2 regions of the Nocardia sp. CA-107356 genome follow, and region 2 is predicted to be linked to the other one. Evidence: predicted binding sites of a transcription regulator. Region 2 holds the regulator's gene; the other holds the start of a gene.
The links. Region 2 encodes HspR, which represses chaperone genes until heat shock. Its sites were predicted from a motif close to ANNTGAGTNNNNNNNACTCANNT; they were not measured.
Positions count from the first base shown of each region.

Region 1 (16,134 bases), 310 kb from region 2:
CCGGAGTTCATGCCCTGCCCGATGAACTGCGGAGTCATATGCGCGGCGTCGCCCGCGATCAGGATCCGGCCCTCCCGCCATCGGTCGGCGACGACGGCGTTGAAGGTGTAGACGAGCTTGCGCAGCACCTCGACCTCGTCGGGATCGACGAAGCGGGCGATGTGGCTGCGGACGGTATCCGAGTTCTCCATCTCCGCTGTGGTCTGGGACTCGCTCAGCATGAATTCGAAACGATGGTGGCCGTCCGGCTGCGGACACGACACGATCGGCAGGGTGGGATCGCAGACGAAGTTGAAGTACGGCAGGTGCCGGAAGGCGTCCACACCGTCGCGCGCCTTCAGGTCCACCACCAGCCAGCGTTCCGGGAAGCTGGTGCCGGTCATATCGATACCGAGTTTCGTGCGCACCACACTGCGTCCGCCGTCACAGCCGACCAGGAACTTCGCCCGCACCCGCTCGGCGGTGCGCGGATCGGTCTCCGACGGACGGTTGCCGTAGCCGGTGCCGCGGCATTCGGCGTGTTCGACGCTCACACCGCTGTCGTCCTGGTCGAAGTCGACGACCTCGCGGCCGCGGCGGACAGTGACGTGCCGATAGCGTCCCAGCGCTGCTTCGAGCGTGTTCTCCAGATACGGCTGGTACAGGAAGTTGGCCACCGGCCAGCCCAGTGGTCGGTCGGACTGGTTGAACTGCGCCAGCAGCCGACCATCACCGCGCACCCATTGCACGGTCGAGTCGATATTCATATCCGCGGCGAGTTCGTCTGCGGCACCGGCGGTTTGAAAGATCCGCATGCCTTCGTCGTCGGTGTACACCGCGCGTGCCAGCCCGTAGTACTCCGGCTCACGCTCGAGCACCAGCACGCTGACCCCGCGCCGCCCCAGCAGATTGGCCAGGGTCAGCCCGGTCGGGCCGAGGCCGACGACCACAACGTCGTAGTCGGTGTTCATCGCGAGAGTCCTCCCGTCAGTTCGGGGACGGTGATCTCGGGTGTGGTCACGGTCCGCAGCGCCTGGCGGAACTGCGTGAACTTGTCCAGCACCGTCTCCCCGACCGTTGAGTGCCCCCAGATGCTGATGCCCCGATAGGTGCTCGGCTCCCAAGTGGATTCGAGTTCGGGACCGATCACGATCGGATTCCAGCCGACCTCGAGTTCGAAACCGGACGGCGTCACGCAGTAGAAGGACAGTTCGCGGTCGTTGGTGTGCTGCCCGACCGACCACGCCATCCGGAAGCCCAGCTCCTTGACGCGCTGAAAGGACGCGAGCATGTCATCCAAGGTCGCGGACTGAATATTGATGTGCTGCACCCGAGTCCGAATCGGATCGATCTTCACCCCGCGCAGGTTGGCGATCGCGATCGAATGATGACGCTCGTTGACCCGCAGGAACCGGATCTTCATCTTCAGCCCGGACACGTTCTCATCGATGTAGTCGCTCAGTCGGGAGTCGAAAACCGTGTGGTAGTAGCAGCGCATTGCTTCCGGTTCGCGCGAGATGATCGCGACATGCCCCTGTCCGGCCTCCCCGGTCACCCAGCCGGAGCTGAGCATCCGCAGCGGTTGCGGTGTGGTCACCGCAGCCGTGAAGATCTCCTGCGCCATGCCTTTTGGGCCCGCGAAGCGCCACAACCGCTCCACCCCGCGCAGGGCCGCCTGCTCCGGCGTGCCCTCGGTGATCGGGACACCGCGATCGGTTACCCGGGCAACGATGCGGTCGAAGGTCTCGTGATCGTCGACGTGCCAGCCCAGGGCCATGACATCTTCGGCGGGGCCGCGCTCGACGAGGAAACGGCATGCGCGGTCGTCCAGACGCAAACGCAGTGCGTCGGTGCCGAGTTCGTCTACGTGTATGCCGATCGCGTCCGCGCCGAACCGCCGCCAGTCGGCGAGCCGATTCGATTGCACGACGACATAGCCCAGGTGGACGGCGCCGAACACCGAGCCGTCGGTGTTGGGCTGTAGGAACTCGCGCGTTGCCCGACCGCCACCCCTCATGGAATCGCTACGGGATGCCGCACTCATTGTTCTGCCTCCAGGAATGCGGTCGCCAGCGCGTTGAACAGCTCCGCGCGCTCCCACTGCACCCAGTGCCCGGTATCGGCCGCCAGAAACAGATCGCAGTGCGGCATCGCGTCGGCCAACATCCGGCCGCCCTCGGGCCGGTTGACCTTGTCCTCGGCACCCCAGATCACCAGTGTGGGCTGGGTAACCCCGCGCAGCCGGGCGTCGCGGGTGAAATCCATCCGCCACACCGTGCGCAATGCCGACGGACCGGACGGGCGGCGCAGCGGCGGATTCGCCACCACCTCGGGATCGATGCTGGCCCGATAGCGCTCGTCGATGACCTCGTCACCGACCGCGCTTGCGTCGAACACCAGATAGTCGCGAATGAACCGAACCAGTTTCTCCCGGCTCGGGCCGCTGCCGCCGTAATAGGCGAGCAATTCCTGCAGTCCCTTGGTCGGCAGCGCACGGGTGGTACCGATACCGCCGGGACCCATCAGGATCAGCCGATCCACCTTCTCCGGCCGATCCATCGCCAGCCGCAGTGCCGCCGCACCACCGTAGGAGTTGCCGACCACATGCGCTGCGGAAATACCGAGTACGTCCAACAGCCCTGCGACCGCGCGGGCGAGATCACCGAACGGATCGGAGTGATCGATCTGCTTCGACGAGCGCCCATAGCCGGGCAGGTCCGGCACGATCACCCGAAATCGCTGCGCCAGCGCGTCGATATTGCGCGAATAGTTCGATAGGCCGGACGCACCCGGCCCGCCACCGTGCAGCAGTACCACCGCGGGACCGTCACCGATCTCGCTGACGAAGATCTCGCGCTCGCCGACCCGGACCACCCGTCCGGCGCCGACGCCCTTGTCGATGCTTGTCATAGCTACCTCCACTAGGTTCTGATGAAATCATCAGTGACGATGGGATACTCTGTCAAGGAATAATGATGAAACCATCAGAAATGCTGCCTGTCACTGGCCGGAATCATCGACCCGGACCGAATCGGCATGTCGGGACATTCGCCGACCGGCGAACCATTACCCGTCTGCGGACGGTTCGCGTCGGTTTCCGTGGCGTGGCGAGCTGATCAACGGCACGGATTCGCCGAGAGCGAACGTGCGGCCGGGGGCGGAACAAACACGATCGGCCCGGGGTTGACTGGGCATCGCTCAACTTTTGGAAGGGTCGAACACGTGACTACACCACAGAACCTGCCGGTGCTGTTCCTGACCGATCCGATCGTGCTGCCGGGCATGGTCGTGCCCATCGAACTGGACGAATCGGCGCAGGCCGCCATCGACGCCGCGCGGGCCGCGAATACCGACGCGGTGCTGCTCGCACCCCGACTGACCGAGGGCTACGCCTCCTATGGCGTCGTCGCCACCATCGAACAGGTCGGCCGGATGCGCGGTGGCGCGCCCGCCGCGGTGCTGAAGGCCGAACGGCGCGCCAAGATCGGCCACGGGGTCACCGGACCGGGCGCCGCGCTGTGGGTCGAGGCCGAACCGGTCGAAACGCCCGCCGCCGACGGGCGCACCAAAGACCTCGCCGCCGAGTACAAGAAGCTGGTCGTTTCGGTGCTGCAGCGCCGCGAGGCCTGGCAGATCATCGATGCGGTCAATCAGCTGACCGATCCGTCGGCGATCGCCGATACCGCGGGCTACGCGCCGTACCTGACCGCCGACGAGAAGCGTGAGCTGCTCGAAACCCCGGATACCGCCCAGCGTTTGACCAAGCTGATCGAGTGGACCAAGGCACATATCGCCGAGGCCGAGGTCACCGAGAAGATCAGCGAAGATGTCCGCGAGGGCATGGAGAAGAGTCAGCGGGAATTCCTGCTGCGCCAGCAGCTCAACGCCATTCGCAAGGAACTCGGCGAGGACGAGCCCGACGGTGCCGACGACTACCGCACCCGGGTCGAACAGGCCGATCTGCCCGATGACGTGCGCGCGGAGGCGCTGCGCGAGGTCGGCCGGTTGGAGCGGGCAAGTGATCAGAGCCCGGAATCCGGCTGGATCCGCACCTGGCTCGACACCGTGCTCGAACTGCCGTGGACGGTGAAAACCACCGACAGCACCGATGTTTCGGCCGCCCGCGCGGTGCTGGACGCCGATCACCACGGGCTGGACGAAGTCAAGGATCGTATGGTCGAGTACCTGGCCGTGCGCTCCCGGCGCGCCGCGCGTGGACTCGAGGTCGTCGGCGGACGTGGCTCCGGCGCGGTGCTCGCGCTGGTCGGTCCGCCCGGTGTCGGCAAGACCTCGCTGGGTGAATCCGTCGCACGGGCCATGGGCCGCAAGTTCGTTCGCGTCGCTCTCGGCGGCGTGCGCGACGAGGCCGAGGTCCGCGGTCACCGGCGCACCTACGTCGGCGCACTGCCCGGCCGGATCGTGCGCGCCATCAAGGAGGCGGGATCGATGAATCCCGTTGTCCTGCTGGACGAGATCGATAAGGTCGGCTCGGACTTCCGTGGCGATCCGGCCGCGGCGCTGCTCGAGGTGCTGGATCCGGCACAGAACCACACCTTCCGCGACCACTACCTGGATCTGGATCTCGACCTGTCCGATGTGCTGTTCATCGCGACCGCGAATGTTATGGAGACCATCCCCGGCCCGCTGCTGGACCGGATGGAGCTGATCACCGTCGACGGCTACACCGAGGACGACAAGGTGGCCATCGCCCGCGACTTCCTGGTGCCCCGGCAGCTGGAGCGCAATGCGTTGACCGCGGAGGAGGTTTCGATCACCGACGAGGCTTTGCGTGAGGTCGCGGCCAACTACACCCGGGAAGCCGGTGTGCGGCAGATGGAGCGGTTGATCGCGAAGGCGTTGCGCAAGGCGGCGACTCGGCTGTCCGAGGACGCGAACGGCGCGGCAGCGGACGACACCGTGGTGTCATTGGGTTACGCCGCCGAGCTCGGCTATGACGCGCTGGCGAACTCCGAGTCGTTGACCATCGATCTGGGCAATCTGAAGGATTACCTGGGCCGTCCACGCTTCACCCCGGACTCGGTGGAACGCACCGCGGTTCCCGGTGTCGCAACGGGTTTGGCGGTCACCGGTCTGGGCGGCGACGTCCTCTACATCGAGGCCAATGCCGCCGAGGGCGAGCGCGCGCTCACCCTGACCGGCCAACTCGGCGACGTCATGAAGGAGTCGGCGCAGATCGCCCTCACCTACGTGCGCTCGCACCTGGCGGAGATCGGCATCGAACCGTCGGTGCTGGATCGCAATATCCACATCCACTTCCCGGCGGGCGCGGTGCCGAAGGACGGTCCGTCGGCGGGCGTCACCATGGTCACCGCCCTGGTGTCGCTGGCGCTGGGTAGGCAGGTGCGTGCGGATGTCGGCATGACCGGTGAGGTCACGCTGAACGGCCGGGTACTGCCGATCGGCGGTGTGAAGCAGAAGCTGATGGCTGCTCAGCGCGCGGGTCTGAAGACAGTGTTCATCCCGGCCCGCAATGAGCCGGATCTGGACGAGGTGCCCGCGGAAGTGTTGGCCGCCTTGGATGTTCGTCCCGTCGCTGATGTGGCCGACATCCTGGCCTACGCCATCGAGCCGGTCGCCGAACCGATCCTCGACGCTCCCGTCTTCGCCAAGAGCGCCTGATATCCGGTCGAACGGGCCGTGCACCTGTGCACGGCCCGTTTCGCCGACGAGTACCGGCGCGGCCGGGTGTTCCGCACCGGCGATGCCGCCCACCGGCACGCGCCGTGGGGTGGCTACGGCGGTAACACCGGTGTCGCCGATGCCCACAATCTGGTGTGGAAGCTGGCGGCCGCACTGTCCGGCGCGGCGCCGCCCGCACTGCTCGACACCTATCGGACCGAACGGTAGCCTCGTGCGATCAACGCCGCCGAACAGGACGATCTGGGCGCCGACTTCCGCACCCGGTACGGCATCGAAACCCCGGACAACGCAGACCGTTCGGCGCGCATGCTGGATTTCGGGGCGGTGCTCGAGTTGGCGCAGCGCGCATTCGAGCGAACTCACGTGTCGCGGCGCATATTCAAACCATCCAGGACCCGATCGAGGCCATAGGCGAACTTCCGGTCGCGCGCCGCGCCCGGATCCTGGTCCCAGTTCGCGGCGGCGGCATCCGAGCGCAGATGTGGGAAGTCCTGGGCGGCCTGTTCGGCGGCGGGGCGCAGGCCGACCATCAGTTCCTGTTCGGTCTGGCCGGTGCGGGCCAGCATGGTCAGCCAGGCCGCCTCGCTGATGCCGACACCGACGACGTACCCGACCAGCACACCGATGGCATCCCCGGCCTCCTCGGCCGCGAATCCACCGGTGCTGAACAGGCCGACCATCCGATCGGTCATCCGCATGACATTGGGGCCCAGGTAGGACAGGCCGACCTGACCGAGCGTCGAGGCCATCCACGGATGGCGCAGGATCATGGCGCGCAGGCTGGCGGCGCACTCCTGGGTGGCCTTGCGCCACTGCTTCGGGTCGGTGATCTCGGACACCCGGATCTCGCCGTAGACCTCGTCCACCACCAGTTCGATGAGTTCGTCGCGATTGGCCACGTGCCGATACAGCGAGGTCGCGCCCGCATTGAGCCGTGCGCCGAGCTGGCGCATGGTCAGCGCCTCCATCCCCTCGGCATCCAGGAGCGCGACGGCCTCCGCGACGATCTGCTCCCTGGTCAGCGCGGGCTGTTCCCGGCCCCGGCGCGGTCGCGTCCAGACCGATCCGACCTGCTGCTTTTCGACTGCCATATCGACTCCTTCCGTTGCGTCCAGTCTAGCGCACGATGTTCCCTGTTGCGTACGCTAAAAAATTGTGCGTACAGTGTTCGCATCGGGTCCGCGCTGAACGACACCATCCAGCAGGCGGGCGCCGCGCTCGGTATCGCGGTCCTCGGCAGCATCCTGTCCAGCAGCTTCACCGCTGCCATGCCGGATTCGGCGCCCGCCGTCGCCCGGCAGTCCATCGGAGACGCCTTGGCCGTGGCCGCGCAGACCGGTGACAGCGCACTGGTCGCCATGGCCCGTGACGCCTTCGCGACCGCGATGTCGGCCAGTTTCATCGCGGGTGCGGCCGGCGTTGTCGCCGCCGCCGTACTGGCACTGTTCGTCATGCGGAACAACAAGACCGCCCCGGTCGCCGAGACTGCGAACCTGGTCGAGGAATCCGCCCGCGAGATGGCGACCGTCGAATAGGACAACCGGATAGGCCGAAGCCCGACTCGATCATTCCGATCGAGCCGGGCTTCGGTCGTCGACGACGCCGATCGGGTGGCAGGCCCGTCGATATCGCGGACGGTCAGATCGGCCCCTATCCGCGACGCCCGCGACGCCATCTCCGATGGCATCGGGATCGATGTATTCGCGGGATACGGGCCCAGCGATCAGAATTCGCCAGCGACACCGAAGACGGTGCGGCCGGAATGGGTGCCGTGCAGGATGGCGCGCAGCACCTTTTCGGCGTCGGTGATCGGGGCGAAGTTCTCGATGGTCGAGAGGTGCTGGGGCCGCAGTTCGTTGCCGAGCCGGGTCCACAGCGCGCGGCGCTTATCGATCGGAACATAAGCGGAGTCGATGCCGAGCAGCGATACGCCGCGCAGGATGAACGGCATGACGGTGGTGGGCAGATCCGAGCCGCCGGTGAGGCCGCTGACCGCGACCGCGCCGCCATAGCCGACGGCACTGAGAATGTAGGCCAGGGATTTGCCGCCGACGCTGTCAACAGCTCCGGCCCAAGTGGCCTTCGACAGCGGGCGGAGTTTCGCGTCGGGATCCTGCGGCAGTCGGCCGATCACCTCATTGGCGCCGAGTTCGGCGAGCAGATCGCCCGCATCGGTTTTGCCGGTGGAGGCGATCACCTCGAATCCGAGACCGGACAGGATATCGATGGCCACGCTGCCTACCCCGCCGGTCGCGCCGGTGACCAGCACCGCGCCGGTCTCCGGAGTGAGTTCGTGATCGAGCAGGCCCTGCACGCTCAGTGCGGCGGTGAAACCGGCGGTGCCGAGTGCGGCCGCGTCCCGTGTGTCCAGACCATCCAGCTTGACCACCCAGTCGGCGGGCACCCTTGCGTATTCGGCGAAACCGCCGTTGTGCGAGACGCCGATGTCGTAGCCGTGCGCAACCACCAGGTCGCCCGGTGCGAAATCGTCGACCTCGGAGGAGAAGACCTCACCGGTGATATCGATGCCCGGGATGATCGGATAGTTGCGGACCACACCACCGCCCGCGCTGATCGCCAGCGCATCTTTGTAGTTCGCGCTCGAGTAATGCACCTTGATCGTGACCTCACCCGGCCCGAGGAAGTCCTCGTCGACCTGCTGCCGCGTGAGCACGATCCCGCTGTCCGATTCGTGTGCCACTAACGCCCAGAACTCCATGCCGACGAGCATACGAGCGCTGGCCCACACCCGTACGCATCCCGACAACACGCTGACGATCGATCCGGGCACCCCATGTTCAAGCCGGGCAATCCGTGTGTGGGGTGCCCGGTTGAGAGACGGGGTGCCGGGTACTAAGGCGAGTCGGGTGTGCTGGGGACGAGCTCTAGGCGGACGCCGAGGAGTCGGACTGGGCGGTCGAGTTCGAAGCGGTCGATGATGTGCAGGGCGGTTTCCACAATGGCCGTGATATCGGTGGTGGGCTCGGGGAGCTTCTCCTGTTTGCTGCGGGTGTAGAAGGTGTTGCTGCGCACGGTCACCGCGACGCGCAGCGGAACGCGACCGGCGGCGGCCATCTCCTCGGCCACCTCGGTGGCCAGACGCGCGACCTGGGCCCGGATCTCGACGGGATCGGTCAGGTCGTGCGGGAAGGTCTCGGATTTGCTGCGCCCCACCGGAACTCGCGGTTCGGTCGTCACCTCGGTATCGCCCTTGCCGTGCCCGAGGACCCACAGATACGGCCCGGTGTTCGGGCCGAACTCGGCGGCGAGGCGATGCCGGTCGGCGGCCATCAGGTCGGCGACGGTTTCGATGCCGAGTACGGCCATCCGGGCCGCGATCCGATTTCCGATGCCCCACAACGCATTTGTCGGACGATGTGCCATTACCTCGACCCAGTTCGCGGCGGTGAGCCGGAATATGCCCGCCGCGGCGCCGTCGGTATCGGCGGGTGCGGCCGATGACTTGCCCGCGGATTTGGCGAAACCGGTTGCCAACTTGGCCGTCAGCTTGTTGTCACCGATGCCGATGGCACACGTTAAATCCAATTCGGCTATGGCGCTGCGGATTTCGCGCGCCAGCTGCTCGGGATCGTCGGTATCGGCGGCGAGGAAGGCCTCGTCCCAGCCCCATACCTCGACGCGGCCGGGGAAGGTCCGCAGCAGTGCCATGACCTCCTCGGACGCCTCCTCATAGGTGGCCATATCCAACGGCAGGAAAATACCGTCGGGACATTTGCGTTTGGCCGAGCGCAGCGCCATTCCCGCACGCACCCCGAACGCTCTGGCCGGATAGGACGCGCAGGTCACCACCTTGCGCGGTTCGTCGGGATCGCCATTGCCGCCGACGATCACCGGCAGGCCGCGCAGCTCCGGATGGCGGCGGAACTCCACCGCCGCCTGGAACTGGTCGAGATCGACGTGCAGCAGCCACCTGGGCACATATCCGTCTTACCGCACGCCGGTGACATTCAGCGGAAATTCGCCACTATCGGGCAGCACGTTGCCTGTGGCAACGGCCCGGGTGCACCGGCGCGGACCCGTAGGATTTCCGGAAGACGAGTAAGGGGAGCACTGCGCATGACCGACGCACCGGATAACCTGCCCGCCGTGCCCGCGGTTAGGGTCGGCGATACCGACCGCGAGGTCGCGGCACGACAGCTGCAACTCGCCGTCGACGAGGGGCAACTCGACCTGCTCGAGCTGGATAAACGGCTGGTCGCGGTCTACTCGGCGCAGACAACGCAGGAATTGGTCGCCGTCACCGCCGATCTGCCGGTGGTCGCCGCAACCCGCGAACCGATCGAGCTGCGCACCGGAAGTGGGGCGCGCGTGAAGGACGGTGAGTGGATCGTCCCGGCCGAGATCATGGCCGAATGCAGTTCCGGCGGTATCAAAATCGACTTCACCCGGGCGCTGTGCGCGCATCGCGAGGTCGCGGTCCACGTCTCTGTTGGCTCCGGCACCGTCGTGCTGATCGTGCCGCGTGGCTGGCGGGTCGACCTCGATCGGGTGCAGGCCAAAAGCGGCGCCATCAAGAGCAAGGTGACCGAGGCAAGTCGGCCAGGGTCGCCGCTGATCCGGGTAGACGGCGAGATCGGTTCCGGGACGGTGGTGGCGAAGTATCCGCGCCCGCCCAGGCGATCGTTCCTGGCCTGGCTGCTCCGCAGGCCCCGTCCAACTGCCTGACCGTATGTCCTCACCGGAGGTTTCACCATCACCTACCTGCGTCCGGCGGCGGGCACTCGGCTGCGCGCCGAGGCCACCGTCACCGGATCGACCCGCCGGCAGGCGGTTGTTTCGTGCGAAATCTATGCCGAGAGTCCGGATGCGGAGCCGGTGCTCTGTGCGGTCGCCCAGGGGAATACGCGCTCGGTCGAGCGCGAACTCGGGGCCGACGGCAACTGACGATCGGCCCGAGAACCGATCAGGCCAGATCCGACAACCATCAGACCGGGCCCGCTGATTCCGCTCGGTCTACGGGCGGTCGAACTCGCCATCGCGATCGCCGCCAATGAAGGCGTCCCATTCGCCGGGCGTGAACTATGGCCGACGCAATCGATCTCGAGCCAACCGACCGCACCAACTGAGCCTGTCAGGCCGCGACTGTGACCGGTTCCTCCGCGAACTGCGTGCGGTACAACTCCGCGTAGCGGCCCTCGGCCGCCAGCAGCTGAGTATGTGTACCGCGCTCCACGATTCGGCCGTCCTCGAGCACCAGGATCTGGTCGGCGGCGCGAATGGTGGAAAGGCGGTGTGCGATCACCAGTGCGGTGCGGCCGTCCAGTGCCTCCGAAAGTGCTTCTTGGACAGCGGCTTCCGAGGTCGAGTCCAGTGATGCGGTCGCCTCGTCGAGAATCACCACGCGCGGTTGCTTCAGCAGCAGCCGGGCGATGGTCAACCGCTGACGCTCACCGCCGGAGAGTCGGTAACCGCGTTCGCCGACGACGGTATCCAGACCGTCCTGCAACGATTCGACCAGATCGCGTAACCGGGCCCGCTGCAACGCATCCCACAGTTCGGCCTCGGTCGCCTCCGGCCGGGCGAGCAGCAGGTTTGCGCGAATCGTCTCGTGGAACAGGTGACCGTCCTGGGTGACCAGGCCGACGGTATCGCGGATCGAGGTCGTGCTCAGTTCGCGGACATCGGTTCCGTTCAGCCGCACCGCGCCGCCGTCCACGTCATAGAGTCGGGAAACGAGTTGGGCCACCGTGGATTTCCCGGCGCCCGAGGAGCCGACCAGCGCGACGAGCTGACCGGGTTCGGCCCGCAGCGACACATTGTGCAGCACCTCGACCCCACCGCGGGTGTCCAGCGTCGCGACGTCCTCCAGCGAGGCCAGCGATACCTTGTCCGCCGATGGGTAGCCGAAGGTGACATTGTCCAGTTCAACGGCGACCGGACCCGCGGGCACTGCGACGGCATCCGGCGCGTCCTCGATGAGCGGCTTCAGATCGAGTACCTCGAAGACCCGCTCGAAACTCACCAGCGCGGACATGATCTCCATCCGGGCGCTGGCGAGCGCGGTCAGCGGTGTGTAGAGGCGGGTCAGCAGCAGCGAAAGCGATACCACCGCACCGGCATCCAGCTGTCCGCGCAGCGCGTACCATCCGCCGAGTCCGTAGACCAGTGCCAGCGCCAGCGCCGAAACCAGGGTCAGCGAGGTGACGAAGACGGTCTGCAGCATCGCCGTGCGCACCCCGATATCGCGCACCCGACGGGCCCGCAGCGCGAACTCGTCGGACTCCTGCTGTGGCCGCCCGAACAGCTTGACCAGGGTCGCGCCCGGTGCGGAGAACCGCTCGGTCATCTGCGTGCTCATGGCCGCATTGAGTCCGGCGGCTTCGCGCTGCATGCCAGCGAGCCGATTGCCCATCCGCCGCGCCGGAACCACGAACACTGGCAGCAGTACCAGCGCGAGCAGGGTGATCTGCCAGGAGATGCGGACCATGACGGCGAGGGTGAGCGCGAGGGTCACCAGATTCGTGACCACCCCGGAAAGCGTGTCGCTGAATGCGCGCTGCGCACCGATCACATCGCTGTTCAACCGGCTGACCAGCGCGCCGGTGCGGGTCCGGGTGAAGAATGCGACCGGCATCTTCTGCACATGATCGAAGACACCCGTCCGCAGATCCAGGATCAACCCCTCACCGATCCGCGAGGACAGCCAGCGAATCATCACCCCGAGTGCGGCATCGACCACCGCGAGCCCGCCGATCACGATCGCCAAGGTGACCACCACCCGCGGCGCGGCCCCGCCGACAATGTCGTTGACGACCCGACCGGCCAATACCGGCGTTGCCACCGCCAGCAATGCGGATACCACGCTGAACAGCAGGAATGCGCCGATCCGGCGGCGATGCGGCCCCGCGAACCGCAGGATGCGCTTGGCCGTAGCGAGCCGAAACGGCCGCTGCTCCTGCGGCGCGTTCGCCCGCCGATACATCTGGCTCCACGCCACCGATTCGATACTCACCTGGCTACTCCCTCTCGCTCCCCCCCCATAGAACTCCTGGGCACCGACACTAAGACCTCAACAAAGGTTGAGTGCAAGCCCATTCCGGCCCAGTTCCGCGCACAGCGAAACACTCGGACACCTGTGCGGGATCCACACAGACCTCGTTGCCGAATCGACTGTCGCCCCAGCGGCCGAAGGTGCGGCGGGTGCGCACCGGAGCTCGTTCGCACTCGCGAGACGCGCCGCAGTCGACCGGATCGCACCGGATCGACCGTAGCTTGCGGTGGAGTTTCGGCGGGTCCCCGCGCGAAACCTCAATTCGGCAACAGGCTCTGTGTGCCCCGCGACGAGTGCGGATCCCGAGAAGGGGTGCGCAGATCTCACCGTGGTGGCGTGGGCGTGCATAGGCTGGCGGGGTGGACGAGGAGCGGGTGGTCGAGGGGTTGCGGCGCGCGATCGCCGGTGCGGTCGACGCGTCCGCGCGCAGGCGGGCGGAGTACTCCTCGGACGCGTCGAACTATCGGGTGCTCCCCACCGCCGTGGTGTTCCCACGCGCAGACGAGGATGTGGCCCGCACTCTCGAGTTCGCCAGGGACAACGGGCTGTCGATTACCGCACGCGGTGCGGGAACCTCGGTGGCGGGCAATGCCATCGGCCCCGGGATCGTGCTGGACTTCAGCCGATATATGAATGCCGTGCGCGAGTTGGACCCGGAGCAGCGGGTGGCGCGGGTCCAGCCCGGTGTCGTCCTTTCGGAACTACAGCGTCGGGCCGGTGCACATGGGCTGCGGTTCGGGCCCGATCCGTCGACGCAGAATCGGTGCACGCTCGGCGGGATGATCGGCAATAACGCCTGCGGACCGCATGCGGTGGCCTGGGGGCGCACCTCGGACAATGTGCGTGAACTGCGCATCCTCGATGGGACCGGTGCGGCAAGGACGCTCGCGGCCGATCCGTCCGTACTTCCCGGGCTGCCCGAATTCACCAGGGCGAGTCTCGCGGTGATCCGCACCGAACTCGGTCGATTCGATCGACAGGCGTCCGGCTATGGGCTCGAACATCTACTGCCGGAACGTGGTTCGGCGGTCGCCAGGTCATTCGTCGGCACCGAGGGGACCTGCGGGCTATTGCTCGAGGCCACCGTGGATCTGGTCCCGCTGCCACGGGCCACGGTGCTCACGGTGCTCGGCTATCCCGATATCGCCACCGCCGCGGACGATGTCGCGGCCGTCATGGCTTGCGACCCCATCGCGGTCGAGGGCATCGATGCGCGACTGGTCGATATCGTGCGCGTGCACCGCGGCGCCACCAGCGGCGTGCCGGAACTGCCGCGCGGTAGCGGCTGGCTGTTCGTCGAATCCGCCGGTGACACCGCCGCCGAAGCCTATGCCGCCGCCGAAAAGCTCTGCCGCACTGTCAGTGCCCTCGACTCCAGGATCGTCACCGATCCCGGTGTCGCCGCGGCACTGTGGCGGATCCGGGCGGAAGGGGCCGGGCTGGCCGGCCGTACTCCGGACGGTCATCCGGCGTGGCCGGGCTGGGAGGATGCGGCCGTCCCGCCGGAGCATCTCGGCGCGTACCTGCGCGATTTCGATGCGCTGACCAGCGACTACAGGGTGGACGGTCTGCTCTACGGCCATATCGGCGACGGCTGTATCCATGTCCGCCTCGATCTGCCCATCGCCGACGCACCGCAGCGCTTCCGGGCGTTCCTGCACGACGCGACCGAACTGGTGGTCCGCTATGGCGGATCACTCTCGGGTGAGCACGGCGACGGCCGAGCCCGCTCGGAATTGCTCTCGGTCATGTACTCCCAGGACGCGCTCGATGTATTCGCCGGGTACAAGGCACTTTTCGATCCGGACGATGTTTTGAATCCGGGCGTACTGGTTGCCCCGCGTCCGATCGATGCCGATCTGCGGCTGGTCGGTGTGCGTCCGATCGAAAGTGCCGGTGGTTTCGCGTTTCCGGACGATAACGGTGATCTCGCCATGGCCGTGCATCGCTGCGTCGGCGTCGGCAAATGCCGCGCCGACACCCGCGCGACCGGCGGTTTCATGTGCCCGTCGTATCTGGCCACCGCGGATGAGAAGGACAGCACCCGCGGCCGGGCGCGCGTGCTCCAGGACGTCGTGCGCGGCGCACTCCCCTGGTCCTCCGATGCCGTCGACGAATCGCTCGATCTGTGCCTGTCCTGCAAGGCATGTCGCTCGGATTGCCCGGCCGGGGTCGATGTGGCGACCTATAAGTCCGAGGCGCTCTACCGCCGGTACCGGCACCGCCCGCGCCCGATCGATCATTACACGCTGGGCTGGCTGCCGCGCTGGCTTGCTGCCATGAGCCGAATGCCACGCGCGGTAAACGCATCCGCCGATATCGGATGGCTGCGCCGAATTGGTTTGCGTGCCGCCGGAATGGATCCGCGCCGCGCGGTTCCGAGGCTGGCGGACCGCAGCTTCCGCCGGATCTGGCGTGACTTGTCCGAGCAGGCGGACTCGTCGAGTCATCCTCGACCAGCGGAGCCCGCGATCGGTCGAGCGCCAGCAATCGCGTCGGCTGACATCGCCCGATCAGCAGAGTCGACCGATGGCCCGCCATCGCCTGGATCGGCGGACGACTCGCAGAGCGTTGCGTCGCAGGAGGTCCTGCTGTGGGTCGATACGTTCACCGACGTCTTCGACCCCGAAATAGGCTTGGCCGCAGTGCGATTGATCGAATCGCTCGGCTATCGCGTTCGGATACCGCGGCGGCGTGTGTGCTGCGGACTCACCTGGATCAGCACCGGTCAGCTCGATGGCGCTCGGGCTCGACTGCGCGCGACCCTGAACGAGCTGGATGAGCATGTGCGCGGCGGCGGCATCGTCGTCGGCCTCGAGCCGTCGTGCAGCGCGGTACTGCGCGCGGACCTGCCCGAACTGCTACCCGAGGACCCCCGTGCGGCCGCGACCGCCGCGGCGGTGCGCACACTCGCGGAGTTCCTTGCCGAACAGCCGAACTGGCGACCGCCACAGCGGAGCGGACAATCGGTGGTGGTCCAACCGCATTGCCATCACCATGCCGTACTCGGCTTCGACGCCGATCGCCGAATATTAGCCAGCATGGGTATGAATGTGACTGAGGTTACCGGATGCTGCGGCCTGGCGGGAAACTTCGGAATGCAATCCGGCCATTACGACATTTCGGTCGCGGTAGCCGAGAATGGTTTGCTCCCCGCGCTGCGAAACGCTGACGACGATTCGGTCTTGATCGCCGACGGTTTCTCATGTCGCGCCCAGGCGGCCCAGCTGAGCGGCCGCCGCGGGCTACACCTTGCGCAATTCCTGCTCGGCGAGTGAGTGTCAGCTGCCGAACGGCAGGGTGCCGGGCGGAATCTGGTAACCCGAGCTGCCCGCGGAAACCGCACCCCAGGCATTGAGCAACCAGTTGAGCACATTGGTGATCATTCGAAACCTCCGTTATGGCGACTGCCAGCCGTTTGCCGAACGCATCAATATCGCGGAGCCCATTTGTCGCGTTACAAAGTAGCGCAGATCTGCGAT
Region 1 covers NZ_CP191992.1:10,162,636-10,178,769, reverse strand. The annotation lists gene ACQP1G_RS45790 (bifunctional 3-(3-hydroxy-phenyl)propionate/3-hydroxycinnamic acid hydroxylase) at 1-950, opposite strand, end outside; gene ACQP1G_RS45785 (VOC family protein) at 947-1,996, opposite strand; gene ACQP1G_RS45780 (alpha/beta fold hydrolase) at 2,020-2,889, opposite strand; gene lon (endopeptidase La) at 3,262-5,619, shown strand; gene ACQP1G_RS45770 (FAD-dependent monooxygenase) at 5,638-5,847, shown strand; gene ACQP1G_RS45765 (TetR/AcrR family transcriptional regulator) at 6,000-6,731, opposite strand; gene ACQP1G_RS45760 (hypothetical protein) at 6,777-7,175, shown strand; gene ACQP1G_RS45755 (oxidoreductase) at 7,364-8,359, opposite strand; gene ACQP1G_RS45750 (DNA polymerase IV) at 8,494-9,579, opposite strand; gene ACQP1G_RS45745 (DUF1707 domain-containing protein) at 9,718-10,326, shown strand; partial or broken gene ACQP1G_RS45740 (PaaI family thioesterase) at 10,345-10,545, shown strand; gene ACQP1G_RS45735 (ABC transporter ATP-binding protein) at 10,733-12,613, opposite strand; gene ACQP1G_RS45730 (FAD-binding and (Fe-S)-binding domain-containing protein) at 13,012-15,930, shown strand.
Region 1: a site for HspR is predicted at 3,161-3,183, ahead of lon (endopeptidase La). Genes of this name have one in related genera too.

Region 2 (16,134 bases):
GACCACGGGATTTTCAGGGATACTTGACGGCGGAGGACCGCCGGTTACGGACACGTCCCTGGGCAGCACATATAGAGGGAAAGGAAGCTCCACGTCGTGGATGCGCGTTCGGCAGCGCTGGTCCGCGCCAACTTCCGTTCGGTGATCGAGTCGCCGCACGGACCCGAGCGGTTGGCCAGTGCATTCTATGGTCATCTGTTCGCGGAGAAACCACAGTTGCGGGAGTTGTTCCCGCCTGCGATGGAGATGCAGGCCAAGCGCCTGGTGACCGCCATCCATTACGTACTCGACAATCTCGAGGACTGGGGACGGGCACAGAAGTTCTTGGAACAGTTGGCACGCGATCACCGCAAATACGGTGTGCTCGCCGCGCACTACGATATCGCGGGGCGGGCACTGCTGGCCGCCTTCCGGGTCTTCAACGGTCCGATGTGGAATCGCGCACTCGAAGAGGGCTGGCGCGACATCACCATTCTGATCTCCGCCTCCATGGCCATCGGCGCCAACTCCGACAAGTCGCAGCCGTACTGGGATGCGACCGTCGTCGGCCATCGCCGGGTGCTCGAGGATCTGGCCATCGTGCGGCTGCAGACCGATAGCCCGATCCCCTATCAGGCCGGGCAGTACGTGCCGATCTCGGTGCCGCAGCGGCCGAAGATGTGGCGCTACCTGTCGCCCGCCATACCCTCGAATCCCTACGGCGAGATCGAATTCCACATTCGCAAGATCCGCGGCGGCTGGGTCAGCCCGGCCCTTGTCAACGAGACCCGGGTCGGCGACCGGTGGATGATCGCGGGTCCGCTCGGCGGTCTGCATATCGATCGTGAGAGCGCCCGCGACGTGCTGCTGATCGGCGCGGGCACCGGTATCGCCCCACTGCGCGCACAACTGATCGAGATGGGTCAGCGCGGTATCAACCCTCGCGTGCACTTCTTCATCGGCGGGCGCTACCCCTGCGATCTCTACGACGTCGAGAACATGTGGCAGCTCTCGCAGAGCAATCCGTGGCTGACCGTGGTCCCGGTGTGTGAACAGAAGACCAACCCGTGGTGGTATTCGCATCCGCCGCAGGAAGAGCCGTACGGCATGCACCGCCGCCTGATCGGAAATCTGGGCGCGGTGGTCGCGAGCTTCGGTTCCTGGGCCGACCGGCAGATCCAGATCGCCGGGTCGGCACGCATGATCGCCGACACCCGCCGCGCCCTGATGGCGGTCGGCACCCCAGAGTGGGCAATCAGCTCAGATCCCGTGTGAGAGAAGCAATGACAACAAATCCGAGCCCGCTCGGCAATGGTGCCGCGCCCGAATGGAAGGCGACCGTGGTCGGTCACCATCGGCTGCGCCACGATATCGCGGTGATCCGGCTGATCGGCGAGTACGTCCCGTTCCTCGCGGGTCAATCCGTCGAGGTCCGGGTGCCGCAGCATCCCGGCATGCGCCGCAGGTTCTCTCCCGCCCTGCCCCCGTCCCTGGACGGCAAGATGGAGTTCCATGTGCGCACGGTGCCCGGCGGCTGGTGCAGTGCCAGCATCGTTGCCGACACCAAACCCGGCGATGAATGGCACATCGGTTCTCCCCTAGGCACTTTCAATGTCGACCCGGACGGTGACGAGGTGGTGATGATCGCGGGCGGCACCGGCCTGGCCCCGATGCGCGCCCAGATCCTCGACCTCGCCCGATACGAGGATCCGCCGCCCACCTATCTGTTCGTCGGCGGCCGCTCACCGCGCGACCTGTACGCCGACGATATGCTCTTCCTGCTGGCGAACGAATTGCCCTGGCTCACTGTGATTCCCGTCGTCGAGAGCCCGGAGGACCCCGGCTGGGTCGACGAATGGTACGAGCATTCGCGGGTGGATATCGGATTCCCGCTCGACGATATGCTCTTCGGCACAGTCGCGGATGTGGTCGGTTCGCACGGCGCGTTCGACAACCATCAGGTGCTGGTCTGCGGCTCCCCCACTATGGTCCGGGTAACCCTGGATCGACTGGTCGAAACCGGAACCCCTACTACCGCAATACAATTCGAAGGACTCTGATCGACAGCCCGACCCCGACCGAGCGAGCCCTACGAGCGACATTCGCCCGTCTCGCGTCCGAGTCGTCGAAGCGCATGCGACGCAGTCGCGAGTCTCGACGGCGCCGCTAGCGACTTGCTTACAGGTCGCTCGAAAGGGGCACCCGTGAGACAACAGGTGGCCGCGAACAGGCCGCCCCGCAGGCGCTGCCATTCAAAACAGCGGGTCGTGGCGGATGTTCTTGGTCTGGGTTCCGGCGGCCATCAAGCGGAATTTGGTGGTCTGCACCATCGAGGGTGAGCCGACGATCTGCACATCCCGGTCGGACCAGGGGCCGTAACTGGCGACGACCTTGCCGATCTGGCCGGTCACTCGAGCCTCCAGACCCGGCCAGATGTATTCGGGTTCGCCGGGATCCAGGTACCACCACGGGTTTTCATCGCTCTCGGTGACCGGGGTTACGGTGAGCCATTTATTGGCGGTGGCCAGTTGGCTCAGGATCTCCAGATCATAGAGATCACAGGGATGATGTCCGCCGACGAACAGATGCACCCGAGGATTGATGCGCCGTTGTGCCATCGCCATGATCTGGGCGCGCAGGGGTGCGATGCCGGTACCGCAGCCGACCATCAGCATTTTGCGTTTCACATTGCGCGGTATACCGAGTCCGCCCAGGGGTGAACCGAGTAACCACTGGTCACCGACGGCGGTGTTGCCGACGATGGCCGGGCTGACCCAGCCGCCGAGCACCCCGCGGATATGGAATTCGATCTCTCCGTTCGCATTCGCGGGCACCGCCGGGGACATATAGCGCCACATCCGCGGCCGGGATGGGATCTGCACGCTGATGTACTGGCCCGCGGCGTACTGCATCGGCTGATTCAACTGCAACCGCACGACGGCGAGGTTGCGCAGCACCTCGCGGCGCTCGACGACGGTCCCGCTCCAGACCGGTGGCGTCGATTCCTCTTCGGCCGCACCGATCATGGTCTCGCCGATGATCTTCAGGCCTTCGTCCCAGGCCCGATCGACCTCGTCGGTCCACATCTCGGTGCCCGCGAAGATCCGCATCGCGGTCTTCAATGAGGTGGCGACGGCGGTGTAATGCGCCGCTTGCACGCCGTATTTGCGATGATCGCGCCCGAGTTGGGCAAGGAATGGCAACAGTTTGTCCGGCTCCTCGAGCCGATCGAGCGCATAGGAGATCGCCTTGACCAATCGGTCCCGCTGCGCATCCATTGCCGCGGGGAAAAAGTCCCTGGCGGCGGGGTAGTCGGTGAAAAGGATTGCGTAGAACGAACTGGCCAGCTTGGCCTGACCCCCCTCCTCCGCAGCAACCGCCTTGAACGTCGTTCTGATCAAAGCGACAGTCCGCGAATCCATTTGTGTCACAACCCCTTTTTGCACTCGAACACAAACCTTGAGCCGGCGAGTGAGGTGCTGCGGGACACTCGACAGCAGCGTTGGAACGAGTGTAGGCGAGGTTTGCCAGCTACGGAATCACTCGCATAAACATCACGTATGTAATTCCGCTGAAACCGCGATAGGCACCGCGAAAACCCTTGGAAACAAACCGAAAGAACGAACACGGCGACGAAATCCGTCACATACTCACCGATCTCGTAAGGCCCGGTATGCAAATTTCATCCCAATCAGGTTCCGAGAGCGATCCCACGGCAACCCGCGTGCCACAACCGCTCACCCGGCTATGGCAAATACCACGCACCCACCGAGCTGGCGAACGGCGCAATCACGGGTGCGATCCGGCGCATAGTTAGCTGTACCACTGTCCGCAGCAAACTTCGCAGCTCGGCACATCGTTGGCAACCCCACCATCCGCGGGCCGAAGCCGCCCGGCCTCGAACCACTTGCCGGATACCCAAATCCGGAGTCGGGAGTTTGCTCGAGTACTGCCAGCAGTTATTCGGTGCGGCATTGCGGCATAACGCATTCACCTATCGACGAAACGACAAAGGCTCCGAGCTCGGTTACGAACCGAATCCCGGAGCCTTTACTTTTGCCGTAGCGCTTATCAGCGCCGATTACGCGGCTTCCACACCACCAGTGCGGTACTGCGTTGCGGCGGCACGAGATCGGGGCGATACCCCGCGCGCAGCCGATCCAGTTCGGCCGACATGTCGGCGACCCGCTGCTGCAGCTCCTCGACCTGGTTGGTGAGTTCGATGATGCGCTTGATGCCCGCCAGATTGACGCCCTCGTCCTGGGACAGCCGCTGCACCTCGCGCAGCAGCTCGACGTCCCGTGCCGAATACCGTCGACCGCCACCCGAAGTCCGTTGCGGCGTAACCAGTCCCAAGCGGTCATACGTGCGCAGTGTCTGCGCGTGCATACCCGCCAGCTGGGCCGCGACCGAGATCATGAAGAACTCGGCCCGCGCGGCCCCACTGGATGCCTGCTTCGGACTATCGGACATCACGCACCTGCCCATCCCGCACGTGGATCGAACCCGCTGGCCTTCTCCGCCTCCGCAAAGCGCTTGAGCGCATCGGTGGCATCGTCGTCCAGCTTCTGTGGCACGGCCACCTTGACGGTGACGAGCAGATCGCCCGCCCCGCCGCCGGGACCGCGCTTGGGCACGCCACGGCCGCGCACCCGCAGGATGCGGCCGTCCGCAGTGCCGGGTGGCACCTTGACGCCGACGCGCCCTTCCAGCGTGGGCACGGAAACCGTTGTGCCCAACACCAATTCACTGTAACTGACCGGCAGCACCAGGGTCAGATCGTCGCCGTTGCGGCCGAAGACCTTGTCCTGGCTGACGTGCACGGTGACATAGAGGTCACCCGAAGGCGCACCACGCAGCCCGGCCTCGCCCTGTCCGGCCAGCCGGATCTTCTGCCCATCGCTGACACCGGGCGGAATCCGCACCGTGATGGTGCGGGTCCGATTCTGGATGCCGCTGCCGTGGCAGTCGACACATGGATCGTCGATGATCGAGCCGGTGCCACGGCATTCGTCACACGGCTCGCTGAAGCCGAACGCACCCTGGTTGCGGCTGATCACACCGTTGCCATTGCAGACGGGGCAGACTCGTGGACTGGTACCCGGTTTGGCGCCGCTGCCGTGGCAAGTCGTACACGGCGACGGACTGGTCATCCGCAGTGGAACCGTGACCCCCTGTGCGGCCTCGCGGAACCCCAGGGTCGTCTCGGTCTCCACATCCGCGCCGCGGCGCGGGCGGCTCGCGGTCCGCGTACCGCCCCGGTTGAACAGCCCACCGAGCAGGTCACCGAGGCCACCGTCGCCCGCATTCGCCTGGCCGAAGATGTCACCGATATTGAAGTCCTGCGAGAAGCCGCCGCCCGCACCGGGGTTGAAGCCACCGCGCCCGTATCCGCCACCGGCGAACAGCTTGCGGGTCTCGTCGTATTCCTTGCGCTTGGCCGGATCCGACAGCACGGCATGCGCCTCGCTGACGGTCTTGAACCGCTCCTCGGCCTTGGTATCGCCAGGGTTGGCATCCGGATGCAAGTCACGAGCGAGCTTGCGATACGCCTTCTTGATCTCGTCCTGCGAGGCGCTGGAGGAGACACCCAGCTCCTTGTAGAAGTCCTTTTCGATCCACTCCCGTTGACTCACCGGGCATCTCCTCCTCTCGGGTTCCTATTGGTTGTTCGCATTGGCATCATCGGATGCCTCTTCTTCGACCAGATCGGCCACGCCATCGGTTACCCCGACGAGCGCATGCCGAAGCACGCGATCGCCGAACCGATAGCCCTTGCGCATGACAACACCGATCACCGGATCGTGTCCGGAGCCCTCGTGCTGCACAGCCTCGTGCAGGGTCGGGTCGAAAGGTTCACCCTCCGTACCGAAGTCCTGCAGACCCTGCTTGTGCAGTGCGTCGACGAGCTTGTCCGCGACCGACTTGAGCGGTCCGGCCTCGAGGTCGCCGTGCGCGCGCGCACGATCGAGGTCGTCGAGTACGCCGAGCAATTCGGAGACCACGGCCGCCTTGGCCGTATCGATGGTCGCTTGCCGGTCCCGCTCGACCCGACGCCGGTAGTTGGCGTATTCAGCGGTCAGCCGCTGCAGATCGGCGGTGCGCTCGGCCAGCTCCTTGGCGATGGTCTCGGCCAGGATCTCGGCGCCCCCATCGGTACCGATTACCGGTGCGGTGCCGTTCCCGGCGTCCGAACCGGCCCCCGCGGCGGCCTCGGGGGCCGCCGCAGGTTCCCGGATTTCACCTGGCTGCGCCGTATGGTCGCTGCGCTGACTCCGCTCCTGCGGATCCAGCTTTCGATTGTCGACGAAGGTGATCGGCTCCTGTTCGGAGTTTTCCTCGCTCACTTCTTCTCCGTGTCGACCGGCTCGTCCACAACTTCGGCATCCACGACCTGGTCATCGCTCGCGGAGCTCGACGCGCCGTTGCCGGACGCGGCCTGCTCGGCGGCCGATGCCTCGTAGATGGCCTGACCCAGCGCCTGCGACTCGGTCGCGAGCTTCTCCACCGCGGACTTCACAGCCGCGATATCGGTGCCCTTGAGCGCCTCGTTCGCCTCGGCGATGGCCGCCTCGACCTTGGTCTTGACGTCCGCGGGGACCTTGTCCTCGTTGTCCTTGATGAACTTCTCGGTCTGGTGCACCAGCGACTCGGCCTGGTTGCGGGTCTCGGCCTCCTCGCGGCGGGCCTTGTCCTCGGCGGCGTGCGCCTCGGCGTCCTTGACCATCCGGTCGATCTCCTCCTTGGACAGGCCGGAGCCGTCCTGGATCTTGATCGTGTTCTCCTTGCCGGTGCCCTTGTCCTTCGCGGTCACGTGCACGATGCCGTTGGCGTCGATGTCGAAGGTGACCTCGATCTGCGGCACGCCGCGCGGGGCCGGCGGGATGCCGGTCAGCTCGAACGAACCGAGCAACTTGTTGTGCGAGGCGATCTCGCGCTCACCCTGGAACACCTGGATCTGCACCGACGGCTGGTTGTCATCGGCCGTGGTGAAGGTCTCCGAGCGCTTGGTCGGGATGGTGGTGTTGCGCTCGATGAGCTTGGTCATCACACCGCCCTTGGTCTCGATACCCAGCGACAGCGGGGTGACATCGAGCAGCAGGACGTCCTTGACCTCACCCTTGAGCACACCGGCCTGCAGTGCGGCGCCGACGGCGACGACCTCGTCCGGGTTCACGCCCTTGTTGGGCTCCTTGCCGCCGGTCAGCTCGCGGACCAGGTCCGAGACGGCGGGCATACGGGTCGAGCCACCGACGAGCACGACGTGGTCGATATCGGCGACGTTGATGCCGGCGTCCTTGATCACGGACTGGAACGGCGCACGGGTGCGGTCGAGCAGGTCCGAGGTGATCTTCTGGAATTCGGCGCGGGTCAGCTGCTCGTCGAGGAACAGCGGGTTCTTGTCGGCGTCGACAGTGATGTAGGGCAGGTTGATCGAGGTGCTCTGGCTGGAGCTCAGCTCGATCTTGGCCTTCTCGGACGCCTCACGCAGGCGCTGCATGGCCATCTTGTCCTTGGTCAGGTCGATGCCGGCGCTGGCCTTGAACTTGTCGACCAGCCAGCTCACGACGCGCTCGTCCCAGTCGTCACCACCGAGGTGGTTGTCACCGGAGGTGGCGCGGACCTCGACGACGCCCTCGCCGATTTCCAGCAGCGAGACGTCGAAGGTGCCGCCACCGAGGTCGAAGACCAGGATGGTCTGTTCCTTATCGCCCTTGTCCAGGCCGTACGCGAGTGCGGCCGCGGTGGGCTCGTTGACGATGCGCAGCACGTTCAGACCGGCGATCTGGCCGGCTTCCTTGGTGGCCTGACGCTGCGAGTCCTCGAAGTACGCGGGCACGGTGATGACCGCGTCGGTGATCTCTTCGCCCAGGTAGGCCTCGGCGTCGCGCTTCAGCTTCATCAGCACGCGCGCGCTGATCTCCTGTGCGGTGTACTTCTTGTCGTCGATATCCACCGACCAGTCGGTGCCGATGTGACGCTTGACCGAGCGGATGGTGCGGTCGACGTTGGTGACCGCCTGGTTCTTGGCGGGCTGGCCGACCAGAACCTCGCCGTTCTTGGCGAACGCGACGATCGATGGGGTTGTGCGCGATCCTTCAGAGTTCGCGACGACGACCGGCTCGCCACCTTCGAGAACGGCGACGACCGAGTTCGTGGTCCCGAGGTCGATTCCGACCGCACGAGCCATGATTGTTCCTCCTAGTTGACGTAACTACTTGTATCGGTGCTGGGCGAACGATCGCCCTGCGGCCAGTTGTCCTGTGCCACGAGACCTCGCCCCGAGCACCTCACGGAGCACGGCCCCAGCAACGCTGAGCGTGGTCGGCTCAATCCTGCACCCATTCGACACCGGGCGTCAACTGAAACTTGAGCCGTAGACACTCAACCTTGCCGAACAGCTCAACCAGTGGCCAACGCGCTCTATTCCCGAACCGGGGAAAACACGGGCCGCCGAATGCGGGTTGCCCACGATCGACCGGTCCACGAGGATGGCGGCGACGGTGGCACCGATCGCCGTCGGATCCGCCGAGAGGAGTGGATGTGTCGACGAAGACACGGTCGTGGTGGGGCTGGGGCAATGTCGAGGATGCCGTCGTCGGCGCGGAGCAGGACGCGCTGACCGCACGAGTCTCGGCGATTCTGCCCGAGGCAGATCTCACACCACACGAACCACCGTCGGTCGAATCGCTCGGACTGCCCGAACCACGGGTGACCGCGCCGGATTCGCTGGCCGAGCTGGTATCGACGGATCCGGCCGATCGGGCGGCGCATGCGCACGGCCAGGCGTTTCGCGATGTGGTGCGCAATCTGCTCGGCGATGTGCGCAATGCCCCGGATCTGGTCGTTCGACCGCGTGGCGAAAACGATATCGTCGACATTCTCGACTGGGCGACCGGTGCGAATATCGCGGTAATCCCGTTCGGCGGTGGAACTTCCGTGGTCGGCGGGGTGGAGCCACGATTGCCTTGCGGCCATACCGCGAACGAATTCGCGGCGGCGATCAGCCTCGATCTCGGCGCTCTCGATCGCGTGCTGGAGATCGATCGGACCAGCCGGGCGGCGCGCATCCAGGCCGGAGTATTCGGTCCGGCACTGGAGGATCAGCTGCGCGACGCGGATCTGACGCTGCGGCATTTTCCGCAGTCGTTCGAGTTCTCGACGCTCGGCGGCTGGCTGGCCACCAGGGCCGGTGGGCATTTCGCGACGCTGTACACCCATATCGATGACCTGGTCGAATCGATGCGGGTGGTGACCCCGACGGGCACCGGCGAATCGAGGCGACTGCCCGGATCCGGGGCTGGACCGTCGCCGGACCGGATGTTCCTCGGATCCGAGGGGACCCTCGGCATCATCACCGAGGCATGGATGCGCCTACAGGACCGGCCACGGTGGCGCGCAACGGCTTCCGCGCACTTCGATGATTACGCGAAGGCGGTCGCCGCCACCAGGGCCATCGCACAGTCCGGTCTGCACCCGAGCAATTGCCGACTGCTCGACCCGGCCGAGGCATTTCTCAATGCCGGTGCCGCGACCAGCGGCGGCGTGCTGGTGCTCGGATTCGAATCCGCCGATCATCCGACGCGCACCTGGATGGAACGCGCGCTGGAGTTGGTCGCCGACCACGGTGGCACCCTGCCCGAGCCCGCGCGCTACACCGAATCGAGCACGCACCAGGCGGGTTCGGGCGCGGCCGATACCTGGCGATCGTCCTTCCTGCGGATGCCCTACCAACGCGATGCCCTGGCGGCCCGATCGATGATCACCGAAACCTTCGAGACCGCCTGCACCTGGGATAAATTCGACAATCTGAAGGCATCGGTGACCGAGGCCGCGAATGCCGCCATCCGGTCGGTCGGCGCCACCGGTGTGGTGACCTGCCGCTTCACCCATGTTTATCCGGACGGTCCGGCACCATATTTCGGCATCTACGCCGCAGGCCGTTGGGGCAGCACGCTCGCACAGTGGGACGACATCAAAGCCGCTGTCTCCGAGGCGCTCTCGGCTGCGGGCGGCACTATCACCCACCATCACGCCGTGGGCCGGGATCACCGGCCCTGGTACGACCGCCAGCGGCCCGACCCGTTCGCGAATGCGTTGCGTGCGGCCAAATCCGCACTGGATCCCGCCGGAATTCTCAACCCCGGCGTGCTGATCTGAGCTGCGAGCTCAGCACTTCTCCACCGGCCCGGCCAAGCCCGGGTGAATATTCGGGATCAGTCCGTTTCCCATCGCGGTGCGCTGTAATAGCTTGACCAGCGTCGCGCGCTCCTCAGCATCGAGTGACGCCGTCACGTCCGCATCCAATCCGGCCACGAGCTCCTCGGCCTGCGCGAGCAGCTTGTGCGCGGCGGGGAGCAGATAGACCGCGTGCGCCCGCCGGTCGGTCGGATGTTTGCGTCGCTCGACCAGTCCGCGCTTCTCCAGTTCGTCGACGAGCCCGACCATCACATTGCGATGGATCCGCTGCGCCTCGCACAGCTGCTGCTGCGATTGGCCGTCGTTCGCACTCAGTATCCGCAGCGTGCCGTAGTGGCGCGGGCTGATGCCGAGCGGCGCGAGCAGGTCGGTGAACCGGTAGGTGACATGAAATCCCAGCTGCCCGAACAGGAAGGCGGGGTGCTCGGACAGCGGCACGAAGGTCGGATCGTCGGTCACCTCCCCACCATACCTCAATTAACGCACTTTTAGTGATTGCACTCTTGATTGATAATCACTTCATGTGCATAGTTTGAGATGTCGTCACACCCCACCGACAGAAGAGAGCTCCCGTGGATACCGACATCTCCCCTGACGCAACAGCCCCACCACACCTCGACCCGCGCCGCTGGATCGCCTTCGCGGTCGTCCTTGCCGCCGGATTCATGGACCTGCTCGACGTCACCATCGTCAACGTCGCGGTGCCCAGCATTCAGACCGATCTGGACGCGCAGTACTCGCAGGTCGAATGGATCATCGCGGCGTATGTGCTGGCCTTCGCCGCGGTGCTGATCACCGGCGGCCGACTCGGTGATATCTACGGCCGCAAGCGAATCTTCCTGATCGGCATGACCGGATTCACGCTGGCCTCGGCCGCCTGCGGATTCAGCACCGATCCGACCATGCTGATCACCTCCCGATTCGTCCAGGGCGCGATGGCCGCGCTGATGGTGCCGCAGATCCTCGCGATCATCCGGGCCACCTTCCCGCAGCATGAGCGGACCAAGGCGATCGCTATCTACAGCGGTGTCGGCGGATCGGCCTCGGCGGTCGGCCTGTCGCTGGGCGGGCTGCTGGTGCAATGGGATCTGTTCGATCTGGCCTGGCGACCGATCTTCCTGGTCAATGTGCCCGTCGGCATCGCAGCATTGATCGCGGCGACCATCGTCATGAAGGATTCGCGCTCGGCCGCCCCGCCGCGGCTCGATCCGGTCGGCATGGTGCTGGCGATCTCCGCGGTATTGCTGCTGACCTATCCGCTCACCGAGGGTCGTCGATTGGACTGGCCCGCATGGACTTTCGTCATGATGGCGGCCGCAGCGGTGGCCTTCGGCGGATTCGTCGCCTTCGAGCGGCGACGCGCGCGGACCGTCGGATCCCCGCTGATCGACCTGGAGCTGTTCCGGTCCCGTCCGTTCACGGTCGGCCTCGCCAGCTGGTTGCTCTTCTGGATCGGACTCGGCGGGTTCTTCCTGGTATGGACGCTGTTCATGCAGGCGGGTCTGGGCTGGTCGGCGATGCGGGCCGGACTCACCGCCGTCTTCTTCGCGGTCGGTGCCGGCATCGGGGCCGGTGTCTCGGTGAGTGCGCTCGCGCCGCGCTTCGGCCGCATCGTGCTGGTCGCCGGTGGTGTGGTCAATGCCGCGGGATTCGGGCTGTACGGGTGGCTGGCCGCGCATTACGGTGCGTCGATCGCCTCCTGGCAGATGGTGATTCCGCTGATCATCACCGGCGCCGGATTCGGGATGGTGGTCGCGCCGACCATCGATCTGCTGCTCGGTCAGGTGCCCGCGCGGGAAGCGGGGGCGGCGTCCGGGCTGCTCAATACCGGGCAGCAGCTCGGCACCGCGCTCGGTGTCGCACTGGTCGGCGTGGTGTTCTTCGGACAGTTGGACCATGATTCGGCGCGTGGCGTCGAAGCGGTCACACCGCAGGTGCGCAGCGAACTGACCACGATCGGCCTGCCGGAACCGGCGCAGGACCAGATCATCGCGAATTTCCTTGCGTGCGTGCGCGATCGGTCCGCGCAGGTCGATCCGATGGAGGTCCCGGCCAGTTGCCAGAGCTCGGATGCGGGCAATTACGCTGTGACACAGGTGCTCACCGATGCGGGCGCGCGAGCCAACGCGGTGAATTTCGCCAACACCTTCGAATACACGCTGTGGTACGGAATCGGTCTACTTGCCGTCATGTGCCTCGGCTTCCTCGTCCTGCCCAAGGACGCACGGCTCGAGCACCATGAAATCGACGATCCTTTGGAACTGGTACCGACAGGAGTCTGAGATGAAAGTACTTGCCATCGGCCGTGACCGAACGGTCGTGAACTCCGCGACCAAGTTGTTGCGCGCCAACGGTTTCGCCACGGTGGGCACAGTCTCCGATGCGGACGCGCTGTTCGCGCTCGACACCGGCGAGATCACCAATCTGATCATCGGCGGTGGCGTGGAACCGAAGTCACGTGCGGCACTCGAGCAGCGGGCGGCCGCACAGCACGTCACGGTGCACGAAGCCGAGCGCGGCGGCCGCAGCATCGAGGAGTACCTGAACGACGTGGTGATCCCGACGCTCGAGCGTCAGTAGTACTGAGACGGCGGCTCCCGTATCCACACGGGAGCCGCTCACCCGCACGCTGCAGCGTCCGGCAGGCGATGGACTGGTCGAGCGCACTGTCCACGGTGCCGCCGCGGGTCGACCACGCACTGCCCCGCTCGGCGCGAGTCTGCACACCACCATCAAGGCACTCGTGGTCTGGACCGAAGGTCATCAGAACGGAATCGCCACGGCCCGTAACTCTCACGGTCGTCGGGCCCGCGAAGCCGAAGTCCTCGAACACCGGACTGTCTGATCCAGGCGCATACTTTTCGGTCGCGGCCGGCGCGCGCGGCAGTAGGGTGGCGAGACAGAGAGGTTTTCCGCCGCGCGCCGCCTATCCGAGGAGTTCGTTATGAGGGCCGCCGTCGTCACCAATACCAAGTTCGCGGTGGAGGAACTGCCGACACCGGTACCCGGGCGCGGGCAGGTGCTGATCAATGTGTCGCGCTGCGGTATCTGCGGTTCCGATCTGCATGCGCGCACCCACGCCGACGAGATGGCGGAGCTGGCCGCGCGCACCGGATACGACCAATTCATGCGTTCGGACCAGAGTGTGGTGCTCGGGCACGAATTCAGCGGCGAGATAGTCGACTACGGACCCGGCTGCCGCAAGCGGTGGCGGCCGGGCACACCCGTGGTGGCGCTGCCGGTCGTGCGGCATGATGGCGCGCCACAACTGACCGGCCTCTCGACGGCGGCGCCCGGCGCCTACGCCGAGCAGGTGGTGGTCCAGGAGTCCATGACGATGCCGGTCCCCAATGGTCTTTCGGCCGAACACGCCGCTCTCACCGAGCCGATGGCCGTTGCCTGGCACGCGGTGCGCAAGGGTCGAGTCGGCAAGGGGCGGACCGCATTCGTCATCGGCTGCGGCCCCATCGGTTTGGCGGTGATCAGCATGCTGAAGGCGGCCGGCGTGCGCACCGTCGTCGCCAGTGACTTCTCCCCACGCCGCCGTGCACTCGCCGAAAGCTGCGGCGCCGATATCGTCGTCGATCCGGCGACCGAATCCCCGTGGGACGCGGCGCCGAAACGCGGCCGGATCAACGGTGTCACCGATATCCTCAGCCTCGGTTTCGACACCATGGAACGCCTGCGGCGCGTCCCGAATGTGCCGTGGTGGTATGTCTTCCGCTTGGCCCACACCCTCGACGCCGGTCCGGCGGGTCCGGTGATCTTCGAATGTGTCGGCGTGCCGGGCATCATCGACCAGATCGTCGCCGCCGCGCCGCCGCTGTCACGTGTGGTCGTCGTCGGCGTCTGTATGGAAACCGACCGGTTCCAACCCGCGATGGCCATCAACAAGGAGATCGAACTTCGCTTCGTTCTCGGCTATGACCCGGGCGAGTTCCGTGACACGCTGCATATGCTCGCCGACGGCAAGGTCGACCCGGGTCCGCTGATCACCGGCACCGTCGGGCTGGACGGCATCGACAATGCGTTCACCGCCCTGGCCAACCCGGAACAGCACGCGAAGATCCTGATCGACCCCGCCAGTAGCGCGATAACGCCCTGACCGGACGCCGTCGCACCGGACTGCGGACGACCTCAGCCGAGGTGGCGGTCGCGGTCGGCCTGGCGGTCGAGCCACGAGGGGGCGCTCACCTCGGTGCCCGGATGTACGAAAGTGGGCTCACCGTGTTCGAGGTAGACGGCGTGGCCCTCCATGCGGGCACGGAAGGCCTGCCAGACGCGGCGGGCCGATCGGGGGCGGACCAAGGTATCGATGGTGTCGATGCGAGCCCACTGCCAGCGGTCCAGTTCGCCGTGCTGCAGTTCGATGGCCGATTCGTCGCCGAGTTCGCCGCAGTCGAAGATATAGAGGATCTTGTCGCCTTTGTCGGCTTTGCCGCCTTTGTCGACTTTCGGTGCCCAGTCGTGCACCAGCAGACGCTGCGGCGGGCGGTCGAGGCCGAGTTCTTCCCGGATCTCGCGGTGACACGCCGCGGCGGGTGATTCACCTGGCTCGACGATACCGCCCGGAATATCCCAACCGCCCTGCTCGGCCGGGTGGACGAGCAGCACGGCCTCGCCGCGCACGAACAGACCTCCCGCGGCCAGCCTCACCTGGGCGAACAATTGCTCGTCACGGTCCGACATCACCTCACGACCTTCCCTCACCGGATCCGGAAATACCGCGGGTTCGGCGTAGTTACCACCGTGTGGCCGTACCTGCTGCGACGATGGGCACGGTCTCTTCACTTGTACACCAGCAGCGCACATACGTCCTCGAACAGCTCGAGAAGGTGGGCTCAGCATGGCCGAGAAGATCTTCGACATCGTGTGGGATGCGATCGATGACACCCCGCGCGACCACGAGAACCTGCGGCTGCGGTCGCAGTTGATATTCGAACTGACCGACTGGATCGCGTCGCGGGGCTGGAGCCGGGAGGCCGCCGCCGAGCAGCTCGGCGTGAGTGCCGCCAGGATCTCCGACCTCCACGGCGGTAAGTCACAGCTGTTCAGCCTGGACGCACTGGTCAATATGATCGCCGCGGCGGGCATGCAGGTGCAGGTGCAGATCACCTGAGCCTCGGTTGGTCACGCTCGCCTCAGTTGGTTGCGGCCAGGACCTGATCGGCGATCTTGTTGTCCAGGGTGACCCGGACCAGCGCTGCGGCCAGGTCGGCGGTGTGGTTCTCCGGGGCCAGATCGGCCAAGCGGTCCGGGTCGGTGGGTAGTTGGATGCATTCGGCGCCGCGCAGAGCGCGTTCGTCGAAATGCGGTCGGGCCCAGATCCACACGTCCTGGACTTCACGTAGGTAGATATCGCTGCCGGTGGGGCCGATGCCCTGGAACTGTTGCAGCAGTTGGGCGGCCCTGGCCGGGTCGTGTTCGGCTTCGTCTGCCAGCTCGCGCAGGTCACCGTGGTAGCGGTCCAGGACGCGAGACGCATTGGCTCCCAACCGGGAAGCCGTACTTTCGTCATACCGCTTGTAGTGGGCGCGGCCGAGCGCGTCGACCAGTTCCTGCCAGTCGGCGTCGGCGACCCGCTGCGGGGTGCGGTATCCGGTGCGCACCAGTTCCCTGGCGGCGCCGACGGCGATAGCGGCGGAGATCCTGGTGCTGAGCAATTCGGCGAGCATGAGCAGTTGGAACAGCGGAGCGGGTTTATCGGCGAGGACGATTCCGGCCTCGGCCGCATAGCCCGTACCCGCCCGATCCATCAGTGCGTTCACCACATCCTGCTGAGTCATGTGCTCCTCCCTGGCTCGTTACCCGAGACGTACCCCGGAGATCCCGGTCCACACTCGCGCGATGTCGTTGCGCAGAACATGCCGCATCAGCTGGTGCTTACGGTGTAGTCCTCAGCCGCGACCGGGCGGGCGACCTGTTGCGGCGCCCGCCGATCAGACCGCGCCACGG
Region 2 covers NZ_CP191992.1:9,854,561-9,870,694, forward strand. The annotation lists gene ACQP1G_RS44320 (FAD-binding oxidoreductase) at 97-1,254, shown strand; gene ACQP1G_RS44325 (FAD-binding oxidoreductase) at 1,263-2,039, shown strand; gene ACQP1G_RS44330 (FAD-binding oxidoreductase) at 2,232-3,401, opposite strand; gene ACQP1G_RS44335 (heat shock protein transcriptional repressor HspR) at 4,051-4,452, opposite strand; gene dnaJ (molecular chaperone DnaJ) at 4,452-5,615, opposite strand; gene grpE (nucleotide exchange factor GrpE) at 5,640-6,326, opposite strand; gene dnaK (molecular chaperone DnaK) at 6,323-8,170, opposite strand; gene ACQP1G_RS44355 (FAD-binding oxidoreductase) at 8,524-10,140, shown strand; gene ACQP1G_RS44360 (MarR family winged helix-turn-helix transcriptional regulator) at 10,150-10,638, opposite strand; gene ACQP1G_RS44365 (MFS transporter) at 10,752-12,461, shown strand; gene ACQP1G_RS44370 (hypothetical protein) at 12,463-12,759, shown strand; gene ACQP1G_RS44375 (zinc-binding dehydrogenase) at 13,124-14,284, shown strand; gene ACQP1G_RS44380 (NUDIX domain-containing protein) at 14,317-14,970, opposite strand; gene ACQP1G_RS44385 (helix-turn-helix domain-containing protein) at 15,026-15,298, shown strand; gene ACQP1G_RS44390 (endonuclease) at 15,321-15,965, opposite strand.